DNA from 2 places in the Bradyrhizobium yuanmingense genome. Region 1 is predicted to be linked to the other one. Evidence: riboswitches for the same ligand, from Rfam matches in the RefSeq annotation. Region 1 holds a riboswitch; the other holds the start of a gene.

The links. Region 1 has a riboswitch for cobalamin ahead of N2605_RS12030 (DUF1636 family protein). Riboswitches for the same ligand answer to the same signal wherever they lie in the genome.
Region 2: another riboswitch for cobalamin. It lies ahead of metE (5-methyltetrahydropteroyltriglutamate--homocysteine S-methyltransferase); the one in region 1 lies ahead of N2605_RS12030 (DUF1636 family protein).

What each region holds. Positions count from the first base shown of each region.
Region 1 covers NZ_CP104173.1:2,575,548-2,586,322, reverse strand. The annotation lists gene cobG (precorrin-3B synthase) at 1-408, opposite strand, end outside; gene cobN (cobaltochelatase subunit CobN) at 405-3,650, opposite strand; gene cobW (cobalamin biosynthesis protein CobW) at 3,650-4,699, opposite strand; gene N2605_RS12030 (DUF1636 family protein) at 4,696-5,070, opposite strand; cobalamin riboswitch at 5,165-5,386, opposite strand; gene cobO (cob(I)yrinic acid a,c-diamide adenosyltransferase) at 5,427-6,062, shown strand; gene N2605_RS12020 (cobyric acid synthase) at 6,070-7,518, shown strand; gene cobD (threonine-phosphate decarboxylase CobD) at 7,507-8,472, opposite strand; gene cbiB (adenosylcobinamide-phosphate synthase CbiB) at 8,484-9,425, opposite strand; gene cobU (bifunctional adenosylcobinamide kinase/adenosylcobinamide-phosphate guanylyltransferase) at 9,546-10,049, shown strand; gene cobS (adenosylcobinamide-GDP ribazoletransferase) at 10,046-10,775, shown strand, end outside.
Region 2 covers NZ_CP104173.1:5,395,025-5,405,799, reverse strand. The annotation lists gene N2605_RS25430 (acyl-CoA dehydrogenase family protein) at 1-823, opposite strand, end outside; gene N2605_RS25425 (carbonic anhydrase) at 2,563-3,282, opposite strand; gene N2605_RS25420 (thermonuclease family protein) at 3,315-4,220, opposite strand; gene N2605_RS25415 (nodulate formation efficiency C protein) at 5,774-6,598, opposite strand; cobalamin riboswitch at 7,462-7,663, shown strand; gene metE (5-methyltetrahydropteroyltriglutamate--homocysteine S-methyltransferase) at 7,769-10,105, shown strand.

The sequences.
Region 1 (10,775 bases):
ATCGATGGCGAAGCCGAACTTGGTGGGAAGCGCCAGGCCAGAATCGGCAAGCGCCTCCTCGAGCTCCGCGGCGAGCGACTGCGTTTCGTCGCCGTTGCTCCAGAACGGCGTCACCAGGATGTTGCGCCTGGCTTCGATGTCGGCGTCGGGATCGAGCAGCGCCAGTTGCGCCAGACCATCGAGCAACGGCCGATGGCCGTCCTCCTGAACGCCCCTGATCTGCAGATTGGCCCGGCTCGTGACGTCGATTAGACCGTTGCCGAAGCGCTCGGCGAGTTCCGCAAGCCCGGAGATTTGTGGTGCTTCAAGGCGTCCCCCGAACGGACGCACGCGCACCACGAGCCCGTCGCCCGATTGCATCGGGCGCAGCGCGCCGGGACACCAACCCTTGACCGTGGTCGCGCTCATGAGGCCTCCCGCAGCGCCGCTGCAATCGAATTGCGGCGGGTTCGCCAGAGCGAGGCTTCGCGCAGGCGCGTGAAGCAGGTTTCCATCGCGGCGAGTGCGGACGGATTTTCGTGCGCCATGAAGGCGCGGACGTCGTCGTTGCCGAGTGTCGCGTCGTAATAGAGGTCGAACAGATGCGGCGGCACCGCGCCGGCGAGATGCGCGAAGGCGGCCATGTGCTCCAGCGTCGCGGTGATCTCGGCGGCGCCGCGGAAACCGTGGCGCATCATGCCGGAGATCCAGGCCGGATTGGCCGCCCGTGCGCGAACGACGCGCGAGATCTCTTCCGTCAGCGTGCGCGCATGCGGCTCGCCGGGCCGCGTCGCATCGAGGTGATAGAGCGACGGCACGCCTGCGCCGAGGTTCGCGGCTGCCGCGGCGATGCCTGCCTCATGCGCGGCATAGTCGGCGGCCAGCAGCAGATCGGTTTCGGGCAAGTCCTGGACATGGACAAAAGCATCGGCGGACGCGAGACGCTGTTCGATACCAGCGCGATCCGGCTGCATCGCGCCATCGGCAGAGAACGCCCAGGACGATGCCGACAGCCACGCTTCGCCTGCGGCCTCGCGCGTGTCCGGCGTGAAGGCATCCGGGATAGCCGAGAGGCCGACGCCGTATTGTCCCGGCCGCGGCGCGAACACGCGGGACGCACGCTGGCGATAGGGATTCTCATCGCCCTCGTCCTCGCGCGCGGCGAGCGCCTCGGCGGCGGCTTCGAACAATTGCCCGAGCCCCGCGAAGACGTCGCGGAACAGGCCGGATACCCGCAGGGTGACGTCGATGCGCGGACGGCCGAGCTCGGCCGGCGCGATGATGTCATAACCGGTGACACGGCCGGAAGCGTGATCCCAGCGCGGCGCAAGGCCCGCCAGATGCAGCGCCATCGCAAACTCTTCGCCTGCGGTGCGCATGGTCGCCGACCCCCAGAGATCGATGACGAGGCCCTTCGGCCAGTCGCCGTGATCCTGCAAGTGACGGCGCAGCAGCTCTTCGGCGAGTTTTATCCCCTGCGCATGCGCCGACGGTGTCGGCACCGCACGCGGGTCGACGGCGAAGAGATTGCGCCCGGTCGGCAGCACATCCTGACGCCCGCGATACGGGGAGCCCGACGGCCCGGGGGCAACGCGTTTTCCGGCGAGCGCGGAACGCAATGCATCGCGTTCCGCATCGGCACAAGCGCCGCGGCCGAACACGTGCAGGCCGTCGCCGAACTGGCTCTCCTTGAGATCGCAGACGAAGCGGTCGATTCGCGGGATGGCTTCGGCTGGTGCTGCCGAGGCATCGAGGCCGAGATCGTCTTCGAGGCCCGCCACTCGCGCCTCGTCGCGGATCGCCGCGATCAGGCGTTGGCGACGGGCGGGATCGAGGCCGTCAGCGGTCGAATACTCATCGAGCAACCGTTCCAGCCGACGTAGACCTTCCGGCACCGCGGATGTCTCAAGCGGCGGCGGCAGATGACCGATCGTGACCGCGCCGATGCGCCGCTTGGCCTGCGCGGCCTCGCCGGGATCGTTGACGATGAAGGGATAAATGACGGGCAGGTCGCCGATCAGCGCTTCCGGCCAGCACGCTTGCGACAGCGCCACGGATTTTCCGGGCAGCCATTCCAGCGTGCCGTGCGCGCCCATGTGCACGGCGGCATCACAGCCTTGCTGCCGGAGCCAGAGATAGAACGCGACATAGGCGTGGCGCGGCGTGCGGGCGAGATCGTGATAATCGGCATCGCGCGAGGCCGCATCGCCGCGCTCGGGCTGGACTGCGATGATCGACCGGCCGCATTGGATCGCAGCGAAGTAGAACGCGCCGTCGCGGCAGCTCGGATCGTTCTCCGGTGCGCCCCAGGCCTGCACGAGATCGTGCTGCAAGGATTGCGGCAGGCGCGCCAGCCCCGTGCGATATTCGGCGACGCCCCAGGTCAAGCTCTGCTTCAATAGTTTTGCGCCGAGCGCATCGACCGGCGCAACGTCGAAGCCGACCTCCGCGAGATCGGAGATCAACGCCTCGACCGACGCCAGCGCGTCGAGCCCGACGGCGTGCGCGATCTGATGCGGCCGGCCCGGATAGTTCGAGAGCACGATCGCCAGCCGCTTCTCGCCGGCGGGCTTCTCCGCGAGGCGACGCCAAGCCGCGACGCGCGTGGCAACGGCGTTGACGCGCTCTTCGTCGGGCCTGTGCGCTAGATGCGCGAATTGCAGATCGGGATCGCGCTGACCGGCCGATTTGAAACTCACCACGCCTGCGAACAGGCGGCCGTCGACCTCCGGCAGCACGACATGCATCGCGAGATCGCCGGGCGACAGGCCACGCAGTGATTCCGCCCAATCTTCGCGCCGCGCCGTCGAGAGCGCGACCTGGAACACCGGACAGGACGCGGCATCGAACGGCGTCGTGCCGTCATCGCCAAGGGCCGAGAACGCCGTCGCATTGACGATCGCCGCCGCAGGATGTTGCGCCAGATGCGCGCGCAGCCAGTCGGCAACGCCCGGCGCCTTCAGCGAGGTGACGAACACGCCGTAGGCGTCAAATCCCTTCTCGCGCAGCGCCGCAATCAAGGCGTCGACCGGCCCCGTATCGGCGGCCGTGAGATAGGAGCGATAGAACGTCACGAGTGCGCGCGGCTTGCCCTCGCCAACTGGCGCGGCAATGACACCGCGCGCGGGATCATAGAATCCCATCTCGGGCACGGTCATCTCGCCGATGACCGGGCCGGCATAAAGGCCTGAGGCCAGCGCGAGCTGCGCGATCGCGGCTTGCGCGGCGACCGGACCACCGGTGTCGCAGAGCACCTTGAGCCGCCGCAGCGTCGAGACCGGCAGGGTCGAGTACGCATCCAGCCGCGCGTCGTCGCGGCCGTCCGCCGGCAGCACGGCGAGCACGATGTTGCGCTCTTGCGCGAGTTGCTGGAGCGCCGCAAGCCCGTACGCCCAATAGGATTCCCCGCCGATCAGGCGCACCATTATGCCGCGGGCCTGCGACAGCGTGCGCTCGATATAGGTGTCGACCGACAGCGGATGCCGCAGCTCCGCGAGATTGGCCAGCCGCAGCGACGGCAGGCTGCCCCGACCGCGGCGCCAGCCGGCCGCAAACGCGGCCAAATCGGAATCCGAATACGAGAGCACCACGAGATCGGCCGGGTCCTGGCCGATGTCTCTTGGCGTCGCGGTCTCCTCGAGACCGCGGCTCTCGCGGAAGACGACGTGCATCAGATACCAAGTCCTGAAAGACCAAGTCCTGCCTTGATGGCGGCCTCGTCGATATCGCCATGCTCGCCGATCACGACGAGCTTCGACTGTCTGAGACCCGCGCCCCAGGGCTTGTCGAACTGATGGCGCACCCGCTCGCCGACCGCCTGCAACAACAGGCGCATCGGCTTGCCAGCGACCGCGATGTACCCCTTCGCCCGCAGCACGTTCTGCTCGCGCGCCAGTTTCTGGACCGATGCGACCAGCGCGTCGATGTCGGCGACCTCCGGAAGGTCAATCACGACCGAGGCAAAATCATCGTGCTCGTGCTCCTCCTCGCCGTCATGATGCGATGGCCGCGCGGCGAGATCATTCTCGGCGGCCGCACCGAGGCCGAGGATGACGCGCGCGTCGATCGCGCCATCGGTGACCGGCAGCATCGGCACGCGGCGCGGCATCTCGGCTGTGATCGCCGCCTTTGCGGCTTCGATTCCGGCTGCGCCCGCAAGGTCGGCCTTGGTCAGCAGCACGATGTCGGCGCAGGCGATCTGGTCCTCGAACACTTCTGACAGCGGCGTCTCGTGATCGAGATTGTCGTCCGCCGCGCGCTGCGCTTCCACCGCAGCCGGATCCGGCGCGAAGCGGCCGGCCGCGACGGCCTCGGCGTCGGCCAGCGCGATCACGCCGTCGACCGTGATGCGCGAGCGGATCTCCGGCCAGTCGAACGCCTTCAGCAGCGGCTTTGGCAGCGCCAGGCCCGAGGTCTCGATCAGGATGTGATCGGGCCGCACCGGGCGCGCCAAGAGTTGCTCCATGGTCGGAATGAAATCGTCGGCGACGGTGCAGCAGATGCAGCCATTGGCGAGCTCGACGATGTTCTCCTCCGGGCAGTTCGCATCGGCGCAGGACCTCAGGATCTCGCCGTCGACGCCTTCGCTGCCGAACTCGTTGACGAGCACGGCGAGCTTCTTGCCGCCGGCATTGCTGAGCAGATGCTGGATCAGCGTCGTCTTGCCGGAGCCCAGGAAACCCGTGACGACCGTAACCGGGACTTTTGCGAGCGAGTTCATTCAGCGGCCTCCGGCACGACGGTAACAGGGGGAATACGGGCAAGCGACTGCTTGCGGAAGATTTCGGGACGGCTGCGCCAGGGCACGATTCCGTCGGGCGCCGCCGCGTAGGCCGCAGCACCTGCGACCACGTCCTGCGCATTCGCATCGGAGAGGCGGCCATAGACATAGGACCAGCGGCCGGGCGCGCTGAGCGCGACCGAGCAGCCCTGGCTGCACGCCGACAGGCATTCGACGGGAACCACGCTGACGCCCTCGGGCACGCCGGCCTCGAGGATCGCGCCATGCAGGCGCTTGCCGGGCGTCGTCTCGCCCTCGCCGAGCGTCTGGCCGGCGCGGCAGGTGATGCAGACATGAAGTGTGACGGTCATCGCCTCTTCCAGATAACAGCGGGAGGCGATGAGGCGCACGGACCATTCTCCAGAAAGGCCCGCTTCCCCGTCGCGGAACACCCCGTCCGCCGGTCCAAAACTCGTCGCGCTGGCAGGTCTCCCGGCTTGCGGAGCAGGGTTTTGGCCCTTCGATCCCCGCCTTCCCGATTCCAAAAGGAATCAGTGGCTTCGGGCATCTCTCCGGTCACGGTCGCGGGGGCGGCTGCAGTTTGGACCCAAATCTTTGCGGATTCGGACCCTATCGCATTCCCTCTTCGCCTGTCATAGGACAGGAACCAACGCCAGGCCACCATTTGCCGGTGGCCGCCACTTGTCAAGCCGAAGGACCGGGACCGATGACGCCTGAACCGGAAACCCACACGACCGAGGAAACCGACGCCCGCCACGCCGCCAAAATGGCGAAGAAGAAGGCCGCTCGCGACAAGATCATGGCGACCAAGAGCGGCGAAAAGGGCCTGATCATCGTCCATACCGGCGCGGGCAAGGGCAAATCCTCCTCGGCTTTCGGCATGATCGTCCGCTGCGTCGCGCATGGCTTCCCTTGTGCGGTGGTGCAATTCATCAAGGGTGCCTGGGATACGGGCGAACGGCGCCTGCTCACCGGCCATTTCGGCGAACTCTGTCAGTTCCACGCGATGGGCGAAGGCTTCACCTGGGAGACGCAGGACCGTGCCCGCGACATCGCTGCAGCGCGCGCCGGTTGGGAGAAGGCCAAGGAGCTGATCCTCGACGAGCGGCTGCGCATGGTCGTGCTCGACGAGATCAACATCGCGCTGCGCTACGACTATCTCGACATCGCCGAAGTCGTCGAATTCCTGACGACGCAAAAGCCTGCGATGACGCATGTCGTGCTCACCGGTCGCAACGCCAAGGACGAGCTGATCGAGATCGCCGACCTCGTCACCGAGATGACGCTGGTCAAGCATCCGTTCCGTTCCGGCATCAAGGCGCAGGCCGGCGTCGAGTTTTGAAGGCACGATGGCACCTGCGTTGATGATTCAGGGGGCCGGCTCGGACGTGGGCAAGTCGCTCATCGTCGCCGGCCTCGCGCGCGCCTTTACGCGCCGTGGTCTGCGCGTGCTGCCGTTCAAGCCGCAGAACATGTCGAACAACGCCGCGGTCACCGTCGATGGCGGTGAGATCGGCCGCGCCCAGGCGCTGCAGGCCCTCGCCGCCGGTGTCGAGCCGCACACCGACATGAACCCGGTGCTGCTCAAGCCCGAGACCGATGTCGGCGCGCAGGTCGTCGTCCACGGCAAGCGCATCGCGACCGCACGCGCGCGCGACTACGCGGCGATGAAGCCGTCGCTGATGGGCGCGGTGCTGGAGAGCTTTGAACGGCTGAAGGCGCGGGCCGATCTGGTGCTGGTCGAAGGCGCCGGCAGTCCGGCCGAGGTGAATTTGCGCAAGTCCGACATCGCCAATATGGGCTTTGCCCGCAAGGCGAATGTGCCGGTCGTGCTGGTCGGCGACATCGACCGTGGCGGTGTCATCGCCCAGCTGGTCGGCATCAGGACGGTGATCGACCCCGACGATGCCGCGATGATCTCTGGCTTCGTCATCAACAAGTTCCGCGGCGATCCCACGCTGTTCGACGACGGCTACAGGCTGATCGAGCAAAAGACTGCATGGCGCGGCCTCGGCGTGCTGCCCTGGTTCCCGCGTGCCGGCGAGCTGCCGGCCGAAGACGCGCTCGGCCTGCGCGATGCGCGCAAGCCGGGCCAATGCAAGATCGCCTGCCTGGCGCTATCGCGCATCGCCAATTTCGACGATCTCGATCCTCTCAAGCTCGAGCCGGGCGTCGATCTCGTGATGGTGCGCCCGGGCGAGGCGATCCCGGGCGACGTGCGCCTCGTCATCATCCCTGGCTCAAAATCCACCCGCGGCGACCTCGCCTTCCTGCGCGCGCAGGGCTGGGACATCGACCTGCTCGCGCACCACCGCCGCGGCGGCCACGTGCTCGGCCTCTGCGGCGGCTATCAGATGCTGGGGCGCAGCGTCGCAGACCCCGAAGGCATCGAGGGGCCTGCGGGCGACACGCCGGGCCTCGGGCTTCTCGATGTCGAGACGGTGATGAGCCCGCAGAAAACGCTGACACGTGTTGCGGCCGTGCATGCGGCGACGGATCAGCCGATCCAGGCTTACGAGATCCATATCGGCCACACCGACGGCCCGGATCGCGCCCGCCCCTTCGCCAAGCTGGACGGCGAGGCAGAAGGCGCGATCTCCAGGGACGGCCGTGTGCAGGGCAGCTATCTGCACGGCCTGTTCACGTCGGATGATTTCCGCAAGGCCTACCTCGCCAAACTCGACATTCCCGCAGGCGACGAGCCCTATCACGCCAGCGTCGAAAGCGCGCTCGAGGCGCTGGCCGATCACATCGAAAAGCATCTCGACGTCGAAGGCCTGCTCGCGCTAGCGCGCTAGGGCCTCGGCAAGGCGCGTCCATTCGGCTTCGCTGCCGGGGAGCCCGAGGCGCAGCCATGTCGGCTGTTGCGCGAACACGCGGGACCAGATGTGGCTGCGCGCGAGCCTCTCCTGCGCAGCCACCGCGTCGCCCGTTTCGTACAAGCGAAACAGCGGTGTGCCGCCGATGAGCCGCCAGCTTCGCGAATGCGCCATTGCATCGAGGCGAACACAGTCGCGCGCGAGCCGCGCCGACGTCGCCTCGGCCCAAGTCTGATCGCGCAAGGCACGACAGCCGATTTCGATCGCCGCGCCCGAAACAGGCCATGGACCCGACACGGCGGCAAGCTTGTCGATGTCGGCGGCATGACCGATGGCGAAGCCGAGCCGCAGGCCGGCCAACCCATAAAACTTTCCGAAGGAACGCAGGATCAACAGTCCTGGTCGATCCGCGTCCAGTGCAAGCGACAGCTGCGGATCGGGATCGGCAAAGCTCTCATCTACAACGAGACGGCCGACGCGCGGCAACAGCGCGAGCAGATCCTTGCGCGAATGGCACCGCCCGTCGGGATTGTTGGGATTAACGACGATGGCGAGGTCTGCACCCGCCAGCGCATCGAACTCCGTAATCTCGTGGACATCCAAGCCGGCGGCCGACAGGACGCCGGCGTATTCATTGTAGGTCGGCGCGAGGATGCGCGCCCGCCCCGGCGCCGCGAGTTGCGGCAGCAATTGAATGGCGGCCTGAGCACCGCCCATCGCAACGATCGGTGCGCTCGTGCGGTAGCCGTGCCGCGCCGCCTGATGCAATGCCTCGATCTCGGAGCGTGACGGCAGCGCGCTCCACGCGCGTGCGCTTACCTCGCCCACGGGATAGGGCACCCGGTTGATCCCGGTCGACAGATCGATCCAATCCTCTGCGCGTCCGCCGAAACGCCGCTGGGCCAGATCGAGATTTCCACCGTGCTCGCGCATGCCCCGTTGTTTCACGCGAAAGCCAGGATCGCAAGCACGCCGGCGACCAGCAGCATGGCGCGACGATAGACTGTCAGCGCCTCGGTGATATCGGCGGCGCGCGGATCGCGCGCACCCTCGTTCAGCCAGGGCTCGTTGGTCGCGTTGCCGTGATAGATGCGGGGGCCGCTGAGCCGCACGCCGAGTCCGCCCGCCATCGCCGCTTCCGGCCAGCCGGCATTGGGCGAGCGATGCCGGCGCGCATCGCGCGTCATGCACGCCAATGCCTCCGACCGTTGCGGTGCCAGCAGCACGAACAGAAATCCGGTCAGCCGCGCCGGGATGAAATTGGCGACATCGTCGATGCGCGCTGCCGCCCAGCCAAAGGCTTCGTGTCGTTCGCTGCGGTGGCCGATCATGGAGTCCAGCGTGTTGATCGCCTTGTAGGCGAGGATACCGGGCAAGCCCAACAGCGCGCCCCAGAACACCGGCGCGACGATGCCGTCGGAGGTGTTTTCGGCAAGACTCTCGATTGCCGCGCGCGCAATGCCGGCCTCATCGAGGCTTGCGGGATCGCGGCCGACGATGCGCGAGACCGCGTCGCGCGCCGCGGCAACGTCGCCGGCCAGCAAGGGCGTGGCGACGGCAGCCACATGATCATGCAGCGAGCGCAGCGCGACCAATGGCCAGGCCAGGATGCCAATCAGCACGATCTGGATCCAGCCCGAAGGAAGCAGTGATTGCAGCGCCCAGCCGAGCGCCGCGGAGAGCGCGATCACCGCAAGCGCGCCGGCGACGCCCGCGGCTCGGCGCAACGCCGGCGGATCGGACGCGCGATTCAAGGCGGTGTCGATGCCGGCAATCAGCCCGCCCAGCCAGGTGACGGGATGCCCGATCCGCGCGAACAGCCACGCCGGCCAGCCCAGAAGGGCATCCACCGCCATCGCCACCACCATCGCGCCCGCAAAGTCCACATCCAGCTCCTGTCCCGCCCCTGTTGCGCAAGACGGCGGCCGAGCGCAAGCCCCTCGCTGCCTGATTTCGGCTTTGTCTTTGGCCGCGTTTGATGATTAGTGCTGCGGCAGGAGACCTTTATGGCCATCATCTTGATCACCGGCGGGGCGCGATCGGGCAAGAGCACCCGGGCGGAGGCGCGCGCGCGCAGCTTTGCCGGCCAGCCCGTCTACGTCGCGACGGCCGAGGCGCTCGACGGCGAAATGCAGGAACGCATCGCAAGACATCGCGCGCGGCGCGGAGCCGATTGGATCGAGCGCGAGGTGCCGCTCGATCTCGTGCCCGCGCTGCTCTCGACCGAAGGTGGCGGCGCGAGGCTGGTGGACTGCCTGACGCTGTGGCTCTCCAACCTGATGCATGCGGCGCGCGATTGGGAGCGAGAGGTGAGAGAGCTCGCCGACACGCTGCCCCGCCTCAACAGCCCCGTCGTGCTCGTCACCAACGAGGTCGGCCTCGGCATCGTGCCCGACAACGCGCTGGCGCGCAGCTTCCGCGATGCCGCCGGAATCATGAACCAGATCATTGCCGGTGTCGCCGACGAGGTCGAGTTCGTCGTCGCCGGCCTGCCGTTGAAGCTGAAATGATCCCGCGCGCCGAGCACCTCAAGGACATCCTCGCCGATCTCAAGATGGCGACATCGTTCGTGACGATCCTGCCGGTGGCATCCTCGAAGCCTGCGGGCGACGGCGCCGTTGCGCGGGCAATGTGGGCGCTGCCGGTCGCGGGACTGCTGGTCGGCCTCGCCGGCGCCCTCACTTACAAGATCGCCATTCGCTTCGGACTGACGCCGAGCCTTGCCGCCCTCCTTGTGCTAGCCACGACCGCCCTCATCACCGGCGCGCTGCACGAGGACGGACTTGCCGACACCGCGGACGGCCTCGGCGGCGGCCGCACGCGCGAGCGCAAGCTCGAGATCATGCGCGACAGCCGGATCGGGACCTATGGCGTCTGCGCCCTGATCCTATCGTTCGGCCTGCGCTGGAGCGCGCTTGCGACGATCGCAAATCCATGGGCCGTCATGCTCGCGCTGTGCGCGGCGCACGTTGCTGCCCGTGCCGGCCTGCCGGCCTTCATGTCGCTAGTCCCGTCGGCGCGGCCTGATGGCCTCTCTGCCGGCGCCGGGGCGCCGCCCGGGCGCAGCGTGGCCATCGCCTTCGCGCTTGGAACGCTTGCGCTTGCCCTGACGTTGGGGCCGGGCAAGGCGCTGGTCGGCCTGATCCTGCTGTCACTGGCCGGCCTGCTGCTGGCGCGGCTTGCCATCCGCCAAATCGGGGGGCAGACCGGCGACATCCTCGGCGCGTTCGAGCAGA
Region 2 (10,775 bases), 2.8 Mb from region 1:
TATAGCCGCGCTCAGCCATCACGGGGGCTCCAGTGATCGAGGCGCGGCTTCCTGCCATGGCGATCACCTCGTCTAATGCGGAGCGCGCAATCCCGATGCCGACAATCGCATGCGCCTGTGCGGCAAAAGCCACGGCCGGATAACGATAGACCGGCCCGTCAAGTGTCGGCGGACCGCCGCGGATCAAGGTCCATTCCTCTGGAACAATGACATCGCTGACAACAACGTCGTGGCTGCCGGTGCCTTGCAGTCCGATCACGTCCCAATTTGGCCGGATTGTCACCTTGTCAGCCGGCATCACGGCTACGCGCGGAAGATCCCCTGTCGGATCGTCTTCCACAGTGATACCAACACCTATCAGATCGGCGCCCGTTGCGCCGCTAGCAAATGGCCACACACCGTTCACGACAAACCCATCGGCGCATCGCTTGGCGGGCTGGAGCGGGAAAAGCGCACCGGCCAACACCACGTCAGGTCCATTGGCGTACACCTGGCGAAGCGTGTCGTCCGGAAGAGCAGCGAGGTAGCGAGCTCCATCCCCGAAGCTGGCGACCCAACCGGCGGAGCCGTCGGCTTCGGAAATACGCTCGACGAGGCGACAAAAATCGGCTGGCGTTCGCTCCTCGCCGCCGAAACGTTTGGCGGCAATAGCCCTATAGACGCCGACGCGTCTGAAGCCGTCGATGATTTCTTTTGGAATCTTCTGCGCGCGGCTAAATTCGTTGCGACGCGCACGGATCTTGGCCAGTAGCGGCGACAGATTAGCCCAGGTCGCAGCCGCGGCGTTGGTTTCGGGAGTGGTCGTTTCTGGTGGAGCGTTCATAAATTGTCCTCCGTGTCTTGAGGCGATCATCGCCGTGCGTCACTCATATGGACTGCTCGCATAGCGAGCCCAGGTGAGTTGATACGGGCTCGACGGCATCCTCCAAGCTGCTGCAGTCGATATCGATGCATGAGATCGCACGCGTTAGCGTCCCAACTTAAGAGCCCGGAAACCTGACCGAGGATATAGCTGTCGCAGTTGAGGCTGGGTCGGAGCAGCCGATACGCGGCCGCGACATGGATCCGTCTTTGCCGCACTGGGGCTCCGGCGGTTGATCGGGGGAGCATGCGGCGTCATGTCTTCTCCAATGGAAGTGGTTTGGTCACATTTGGGACAGACCGGGTGTAACGGAGTCGGAATTACCGAGTTGTGTTTGCAAGGGCCCAAGGGTGCGGCTTCTTTTCTCTCTTCCCAGCAATCGACGTGCCATTAAGCATGGCTGCTGGTCTTGTTTGAATCGCCCGAGATCACTCCGCCTTGCCAGCATAATGCTCGTATGTCGGTGTCTGCTTTCAGGCACAACATGTCATTAACTCAGCAAGCCGCAGAGAAAACGTCAAAGACGACCTCCACCGCCTACCCGCCGGATTCAACGCTCCTGATTTGTTTAAGGCCCGCTCCGGTTTCGTGACGCTACCAACAGACCAATTTGCTGCTCGTGCGACTGCGGGTGAGTGCTTGGTCAGAAGCGGACCTCCATACGGCAGGTGTTCAACAAACTACGGCGGCTACAGACGCTGTAATTGCACGATCAAGGCGGGTTCGAGGTGACTGTAAGGGCTTTCGAGCCGCGCCAGCAACAGATGCGCCTATGTACGTTCGGCCGTACCGAATGCAAGAATTCGCGCGCGTTCCTGACCTCGCTACCTCTTTGCGGCCGCTGGCGGCTCTTTCTTCGGCGATATTCCAATGCGTCGAAGCTTGGTCGAGCTTACCAAATTCGTGCAGCAACTATGGGCGCATAACGAGCGCCGCGACAGACCGGGCACGCACGTTCTGAAGCTAGTGCTCTGTTCACACTGAGCGGCTCCGTGGTTTGAAGAGCCTGATTCCGGAAGCACTCGGTTGTCAATGATTTCCGGCCTGTAGGCGCGATACGCGCGCTTGGAATCATTGCTGCTGGTGCACCGAGTTCACCTGTACCAAAAAGTGTCCAAGTCCCCGCAGCGACTAAGAGCCTGCCAGTCTCCGTGTACAGCCGACGCACTTTGTAAGCTGCGAGTTTTATCTCGCGTCGGAATCGTCATGGAGGACATACAGTAAATTGTCCAAGTGGGGGTCTTGCGATTGCGTGAAACATTAGCGCGCATGCGGGAGCGTGGTGAGAATAGCCTTGCCGTCAACGGTACCATCGATGTGAGCCGCATCGGTGGCGACGAACGAGACAATCGAATCATTGATGCGAGGCTGGCTCTCTAGGTCGGGGTCTCCCAAATGGCTCATGCAGGAACTGCCTGAGCTACCTCTATTGGGCTAGGGGCTCAACCTGGAGGCATGAATGCTGTCGGACGCGGGATGTGCATCTCTTGATGCGGGCCGCGCGTTGCCAACATGAGTACGTAGAACACGAGAAGGACTACGAGGCCACGCATATCTAATGGGTTACCGAAATGATGACAATTGTGGAACGGATGGTAATCCGGCGCATATTCTGAAGACGATGGACCAACAAAACTGCGCGGAACAGAAGCGCTGTATCGGGCGGCAGAAGATCTGCCGCGGGTGTGAAGGCGATGGCGTCAGCTCACAATATCGACCTTGCCGGTGCCGATCCGATATAGTCCCCCGACGACCTTCAGTCGGTGCTGCTCGACCGCGGCGTTCAGAATCGGGCCCGTCGATTTGAGTTTGTTAACGTTATCGATCACATTTTGTCTGGTTGCTTGGGCGAATGTGTCGCCGGCTTGCTCGCGAGTTGCTTTCACTGCGGGAGCAAGCGCACTGACCAGGGATGAAATGTGCCCCGGCGGCGGCTTATCTTGATCGAGCGACTTGATCGTGGCGTCTATCGCACCACAATGATCGTGGCCAAGTACAAGGATCAGCGGTGTGTTCAGTACTGCGACCGCATATTCCATACTGGCGAGCGTATCATCGTTAACGAAGTTGCCGGCGACGCGGCAGACGAACAGATCACCTAGTCCGGCGTCGAAGACAAGTTCGGGCGCCACGCGAGAGTCGGCGCAGCTCAGAACCGCCGCACAGGGATTTTGGCCATCGACCAAGGCCGGGCGCTCGCGCCTGAAATCATCGACTCGTGGCACGCCTTGGACATACCGATCGTTCCCCTTCAGCAGCCGCTTCAGGGCAGCATCCGGGATGAGTAGGTTGTTTGGCTTGGGCGCGCGTCTTGCTTCCTTCGCATCGACAATGTTATTGCCGAACCCTAGGCAAACTGTCGAGGCGGCGAACAGAAACAGCGCCCGGCGCGAAGGCGCGATATTGGTTAAATGGTACATGTTTCAAGAATGGCCTGCGTTCATCTGTCGCCTCATCGCGCGGCCTTACGCCACCCCGTGGCTTCGGCTTCCGTTTCGCTACAAAGCCAGCGTTCGCCGCGCTTCTTCGTCATGTCGATTTGCTCGTAACCGAACTGCCCTGGCAGGTGATAAATGCGCTCGCCGCTGCGCTCGACGGTGCCTTTTATCAGGCACTCGGGCGATGGCGGTTCCGATAGCAGGGCGGATCCAAGCAGGACCTCCTGAGCGTCGATCGGAACCGACTTCGCGCCGACGATAATCGTGCGCCCGTTGCGGCGACGCCAGTCCCAGGGCGCGATGAACGCCCCAGACCACAGCCCCGTAGAGGCTGTGCTCGCCACCAACTCATAGACGGCATAGGTGTGTTGAGATGCGCCAACCGATAGTGGCCAGCCCGATAGTGCCCAGCCCGAGCGTACCATCCAGGCGTTCACATCCTCCCCTTCGATGAAGCAGCTGCCGAGGGTTCGCCTGTACTCATCGACTCTTTGGGTATGACAATTCCACTTTCGCCCATTCGAATGCTTAATAAGCTCGTCACGAGCAGCTACGCCGCAGGCCCATTTCCGGCCCTGGGAATCGAGGCAAATCTGATCAGTGTCAGGAGCTTCGATGCCTGAGAGCCGAACGTTGATTTGCTCGATCTCGATCGTATTGCCGTCGAGGATGCGCGGAGCACCGCTGAGTGTCGCGGCGCACACCGGAGATGTGATGAGAGTGAGCAATGCGAATATGATTTCGCGGTGCCTCATCCCAATTACAACCATTCGCTCCTGATCCATGTTCACGCACGATACGGCGCCGATACATTCGACTGCTCGACCGCAGATGTCCGTTCCGCCGGCATCTTTCGATGTGTGCTTTATGAGAGCTTGGCGTGAGTTCAAACCTACGCCCTGACGCTGCGTAAGGATCAAGAGGTTTCTTCCGGCTTGTGTGCGGCGGTACCCTTTGAGTATCGGCGGCTCTCTCACTGGGATCGCACTGTACTCTCTCGACCTGAGGAGGGAGATCCTCGCCGGTTGCGCCGAACTCGGATCTGGCGAACCCTGGGCCTCGGAATGCTGTGCTCTCTCCTTGTGTAAAAATGTGAGTGACTATGAAGCGTCGGCGCTCGCGGTTGGGTCACGCATGGAGGAGCAACCTACTATGGTTGGTGACGATTCCCATCGGCGAACTGGACGCTGCAGACGGTTCCGCCGAGGCCAATGAAAGTCGCCCTAAACTCTTGTCACGAAAAAAATCTGGTCTGGTTCGCTCTGACCGAGTTAGACGTAGATGCGATGGACTTCGGCGCGTAGATGGACCTCCTTTGTTCGAGCAAACCGCGCAAATCCGCTGCCTTCTTACGCCAGACAAGATGATCGTTGATACCAATCGCATTGTGGCTTTTGGCTCCTCCGCGCTGCACCCTAATTGTTCATGCTACCGCCCAAACGTTTGTGCAGGGATTGACTGAGGCGGCGCGACGCGCGACCGCTCTTGGGTAGTGGCGTTTCTACCCCAGCGAGCTCACATCTGTGGGCGTCTACTCCAGGATTGGAAAGGCTGCGATATTGAGCCGCGGCTTTGCCGTAGAGCCCCACCGGGGGGGGGAAGTTGCCCACGTGTTCGGACAATCGCGAGTGCCATCCTGACGCAGGTCAGTCCACAATACGCGGTTGCTCATCGCCGCAGTTGGGGCGGATAGCTCTGGTGCGGTTTAGCCGACTCAAGCTACACATCCTTCTTAAGCACTTCACTACACGACGGGAATGACATGGTCGCAGCCGGTCGGGAACTACCAATCTCTTCTTACGCGCTTGAAGTGGATGGCCGACTCAGAGCCGAGTTCGCAACCAGAGACGGTGCCAGGGCAGGTGGAGCAGAGCTAAAGAAGCGTTTTCCCATGCTTCAAATCCGGATCTATGACGTGCAGTTGAATGAGCGCGAGGAAATCTAGAGCAGAGTCAGTGTGGCCTCGGCGTTCCTCCCCACGGCTCCGTAGCTCATCGCCCTACGCACTCGCAATGGGGGGCGCTCGGGGGCTAACAGTGCTCCGTTTCGGCCGGCCTCCTGGCCGGCTTCATCTCAGCACTCGCTGCCTCGTACCATCTGAAAGGTAGGATTGCTCACACTGGCAATGCCTGGCGCGGGCGCCGGATCGGCCTTGGACGGAAGGATTGTCAGACGTGAAGAATGCATGAAAGCTAGTTCCCCCGCAAAGTTGGTGTCCTCTCAATAGGTGGAGTGCAGGCGGGCAAACAATATCTCGCAAACGAGTACACGCCGCTGAGCTCAACGCCTCGCGGAAAAATGCAATCGTGCCTGCCCGGCCTTTCCAATGACGGGCCGAAGGCTGCGAGAAAGGCTGCCCTGACTGTTGCGGAGCCGTAAACAACGCAACTGCAGAGCGCGTATGTCTTTTTAGTTGGTCCGAGGCGCTCGGCTGTGGAGGAGCCGTGGCGCGATGTTGCTCTGCGCGAACTTCTTAAGGCCTTCTCTCTCCTAAGTCTTCCTCTTCCTTTGGCTCGGTGCGTTGGAACCATGAGCCAGGAGGAAATTTCGCGATGCGCTTGGCGAATGAGGATTGTGGCTCCCAATCTCTTCCTTCACTCTTTTCGAAAGTGATGACGCCGTTGTGCGTAAAATAACGTGGTCCTTGGATATTGCAGTTCACCAAGAGCAGAACGCGCCACAGATCACCTTTCTCGGTCGGCTTGTCATCCTGCTTCGGTAAGTAGTCCACTCCAACAGGTTCAACGATAGTGCAGCTGCCCTGCCGCAGAAGATCGCCGAGCCGGCCTTGCGAGGTAGTCACGAAGTTGAAGTTGGTCGGATCATGCAGAAAGCGAAGATTTGCGTCCCTTTCGCCATCTGCGACTTCACGGGCGATCAACGAGAGTGCCAGAGCGCGCCAGCCCAATTCCATCGGCTTCGCATATGTTGACGCAAGTTCAATCGTACCGTCGGGCGCGATTTTCCAGGTGATAGCGTACTGTTCGTCTGATTTGTTGTCACGGTGTCTGGTCCACGAAACGAAAACGAAGTCGTTTTCGCCAAGTTCTGCGACGCCCCACATTTGAGGGACGAACTGTGCCACCTTCGAGACATTGGAGATGATTTGTTCTATCGTTTCACCATCTTGCGATCGCCAGGTTGACTTGAGTCTCTCGACAAGGGGGTTGTCGCTGGCGCGAGAATTGCTGCTCGTGGCGGCCGGCCAGGCGAGGCAGATTAGAAAGCTAGCTAGCCAAAGCCGAAGCGCGGATCTTCCACACAGTCTCTTCATAACCCCCGGCCTATCGCGTTTCATCCAGACATCTTTCAGCTATGAGCGGGCGCAAGAAGGTTACGGAGACGCGACGGGGCACCCGCTAGCTGTCCCGCACGAGTAGGTGCCTTCCTCCACGTCACGCGCCGCTAACTTCCCTCGCCAGCGGCAGCATCAATTCGCTGAGCTGGACATGCCCAGCAGGAGGAGTCTGCGCCTCCGGAGGATCTGCATTCTTCGTGCCAGGCAATAGGCGGAAAATTCGCACGGGCTTTGTGTTCATCTTGTCGACTTTCCGACCTGCTCACGTTTCGATGTTTCCATTCATTGTATCCGCCACAGCCTGTGCATCCGTGTGCCGCACCGGATAGTTAGCGGAAAAGGTGGACGCCTCGATGCCAAGTGCCTGCAGAATTGGGAGTGTGTTGGCTGCCAGTGGACCGTGTGGTTCCCTATCGTTGCCGTCGGCGTTCGCCTTACATGATGGCGACACGAAGCCGACTTAAGCCCGACCTTGAAGTCTGTCTGGCACGCAAATCAACCTGTTCGCCGCGTATGTTGGGCCTGTTCAATGTCTCCTTTAGTCGAAAGAACAGCTGGTCAGCGGACTTGCTGCGCGAACCGCTGGAGGTCGGAAGTCGCCTCTGCATTCTGCTTGGAATGGCGGTAATCCTGGCCGCGCAGACTGCTGTCCCTATCATCGATCTGGCGTACGGCGCCTTCTCAAGGCAGCTCCGATGCTCAATTTGACATCTGACAGGGGCATGTCTGATTACGACATCTGTGATGAGAGAATGTCTCTAGATGGTGGTTAATCATAGAGGTGCATGGTGAGTCACCTAGCAGATGTCGCAGATTAGCTTGGAGCACATAATCTGAGAGGTTGACGGAAGAGTTCTCCTGCCGCTAATTCAAGTCGTCGAGGTTCTCCGGTTCCCATTGGATCCGGAGCTAAGAGGGAAGCCGGTGCAAATGCCGGCGCTGCCCCCGCAACTGTAAGCGGCGAGCTACGTCCAATGATGTCACTGAAGCCTGCACGGCTTCGGGAAGGCCGGACAGGAGCGATGACCTGCAAGCCAGGAGACCTGCCCCGACAATATATTGGTCCACGGACGGGGTGTCTCGGTGGTGCGCCAAGCAGCCGTCGCTCGCGCGACTTCCCCTGCCTGCGTCCGCCATGGCCTTTGTCCCCAACAGGGGTTAACGCTAGCTATGTCTTCTCTCTCTCTTCCGGTTGCTACGCTCGGAACGCCACGCATCGGTCCACGGCGTGAGCTCAAACTCGCTCTCGAAAGCTACTGGTCCGGAAAGATCAGCGAACGGCAGTTGCACGAGGACGCATCCGGCCTGCGCGCAGCGAACTGGGCTCGTCAGAAATCTCTAGGCGTCACGATCATTCCCTCGAATGACTTCTCGCTGTATGATCAGATGCTCGATACAAGTGCCATGGTTGGCGCCATCCCGGAGATCTACGCCTCGAAAGGAGAATCCATTTCCCTCAAGACGTACTTCGCCATGGCCCGCGGATCACAATGCGACGACCAGGATGCGAGTTGCGGCCTAGGACCTCGGGGGTCTGGCGCACCCGCGCAGGAAATGACTAAGTGGTTCGACACCAACTACCACTACATGGTTCCCGAGTTTTACAGGGGACAGGCGTTCAGACTCTGCTCTCGCAAACCCATTGAAGAGTATGAGGAAGCAAAGGCTCTTGGCTTTCAGACCCGCCCTGTCCTGATCGGGCCAGTCACATTCCTAAAGCTCGGCAAGAGTGCCGATAGCGCGTTCCAGCCCCTCTCCCTACTGGATGATCTGATACCGGTCTATATCGAGGTGCTGCATGAATTGGCCGAACGAGGTGTAAGTTGGGTTCAGTTTGACGAGCCCTGCCTGGTCCTTGATCTTGACCAGGCGGTGCGAAAGTCATTGCTACACGCCTATAACCGGTTCGCCAAGGAGGGACCGGCTATCAAGATCATGGTTGCCAGCTATTTCGGCGACTTACGCGACAATCTGGATACCGCCCTGAGCCTCCCGGTTTCCGGTCTGCACCTTGATCTTGTGCGTGCGCCAGAGTTGTTGGATCAGATCATCGCTGAGGGCCGAAGTGATCTCGTCATGTCGCTCGGTGTCATCGACGGCCGGAATGTATGGCGCTCGAACTTATCTTCGCTCCGCCAGCGGCTGGAGCCCGCGATTGCGAAGCTCGGTAAGCACCGTGTACAGCTCGCTCCATCCTGCTCGCTGCTTCACGTGCCAGTCGATGTTGAACTAGAGACCGAGCTCACTTCCGACGTCAAGAGCTGGCTTGCTTTCTCGGTTCAGAAGATGCGAGAGCTTGCGATCCTGGCGCGGGTACTCGCCGGCGACCAGAATGTCGGACCAGCTCTTGCCGATTCAGAATGCGCTGCGACTGCCCGGCGGACTTCGCCCAAGATCCGCGACGCCAATGTCGCTGTCCGGATGAGGGCGATCGACCAGACAATGCGCCGGCGCGCCAGCCCATTTGCCCGTCGCTCCGAGATCCAAAGGGAACGCTTTGGACTACCCGCATTTCCTACCACGACGATCGGATCGTTTCCGCAGACCGCAGAAGTTCGAAATGCTCGTGCGGCGCATGCGCGAGGCGCGATGAGCGACGAACAATACGACAGGTTCCTCAAGGAGGAGATAGCCCGCGCGGTACGTTGGCAGGAGGACATCGGTCTTGACGTGCTCGTGCACGGCGAATTCGAGCGCAACGACATGGTGCAGTACTTTGGCGAGAAACTCGCCGGCTTCGCATTTACCAGGAATGGATGGGTACAGTCCTATGGTTCGCGCTGCGTCCGGCCCCCGATCCTGTTTGGCGATGTAGTGCGGTCGAAGCCGATCACGCTGGACTGGTGGCGCTACGCGCAATCACTAACTAGCAAACCAATGAAGGCGATGTTGACTGGACCGGTGACGATCCTGAACTGGTCTTTTGTTCGCGATGATATTCCCAGAAGCGAGGTCTGCCGCCAGCTTGCGCTCACGATCCGCGACGAAGTCCGCGATCTCGAGAATGCCGGTGCGGCCATGATCCAGATCGACGAAGCTGCACTCCGGGAAGGATTGCCATTGCGCCAATTGGAGTGGAAGGCATATCTCGATTGGGCCGGAGATTGCTTCCGCATCTGCTCGTCGGGCGTTGCCGATCAAACGCAAATCCATACACATATGTGCTACTCCGAGTTTAACGACATCATCGGTGCAATCGCTGCAATGGATGCGGATGTCATTTCGATCGAGACGTCGCGCTCGAAAATGGAGCTACTGGACGCATTCAGGAAGTACGAATATCCAAATCAAATCGGACCGGGCGTGTACGACATTCACTCTCCACGCGTCCCCGAGACGAGCGAGATAAAGGACCTGATGGCTCTGGCTCGGACGCGCTTGCAGGAGTCGCAGCTCTGGGTCAATCCGGACTGCGGCCTGAAAACGCGCAAATGGGAGGAGGTTCGGCCTGCGCTAACCAACATGGTCGCTGCCGCCCGCGAACTGCGCGCTGCATCCGATCCGTAAAACCAGGCTAGAGTCTGTTCTCGACAGAGCTAATTCCTTGTGGTCATTTGCGCTCTCACAATCTCGAGGCAAGCCGTCGGGTCGATAAAAAACGCCCGGCCCCGCTTAGGGGTCGGGCGGAAGTACAGTCTCGGAGGAGCGACGCTGACGCATCGCGCTACTTTCGTCGACGGAGGAGAATAGCCGACGGATCGATCACGGTGCGAACATTCACCGAAAATCTGCGCCTATATAAACCACCAAGTTATCGTAACTCAATTATACCGTGGTATGCGAGACCGTAAGCCTGAGATTTAGAAATCTAGACCGAGGTTTGTCGCTCATGAACACGTTGGCGCGGCTGCGACAGCAATGAACGAAGTATTGCCTGACGTCACAAAGGCACGCACCGCGGGCTCGGTCCGTTCCGAGATGATGCCCGTCAGGCTCGCTCATTCCATCGAGGCTACATCGTTCCCGAGGAGAGAGCGGCGAAGGCAGTCCTGCCCCAAACTCACGCTAATCTATTTTGCAGGATAACGCCGTTATCCGGGCCAGATACGCCAATGGGTCGGCTGCACGGCGACGTGCTCTCCGGTATTCGCATTGATCCATCCGCCGAAGACCCGGCGGCAAGAAAAGACCACCCGGTGAATTGAATTGCCCTCGATCACGGCAATCTCCAGATCCT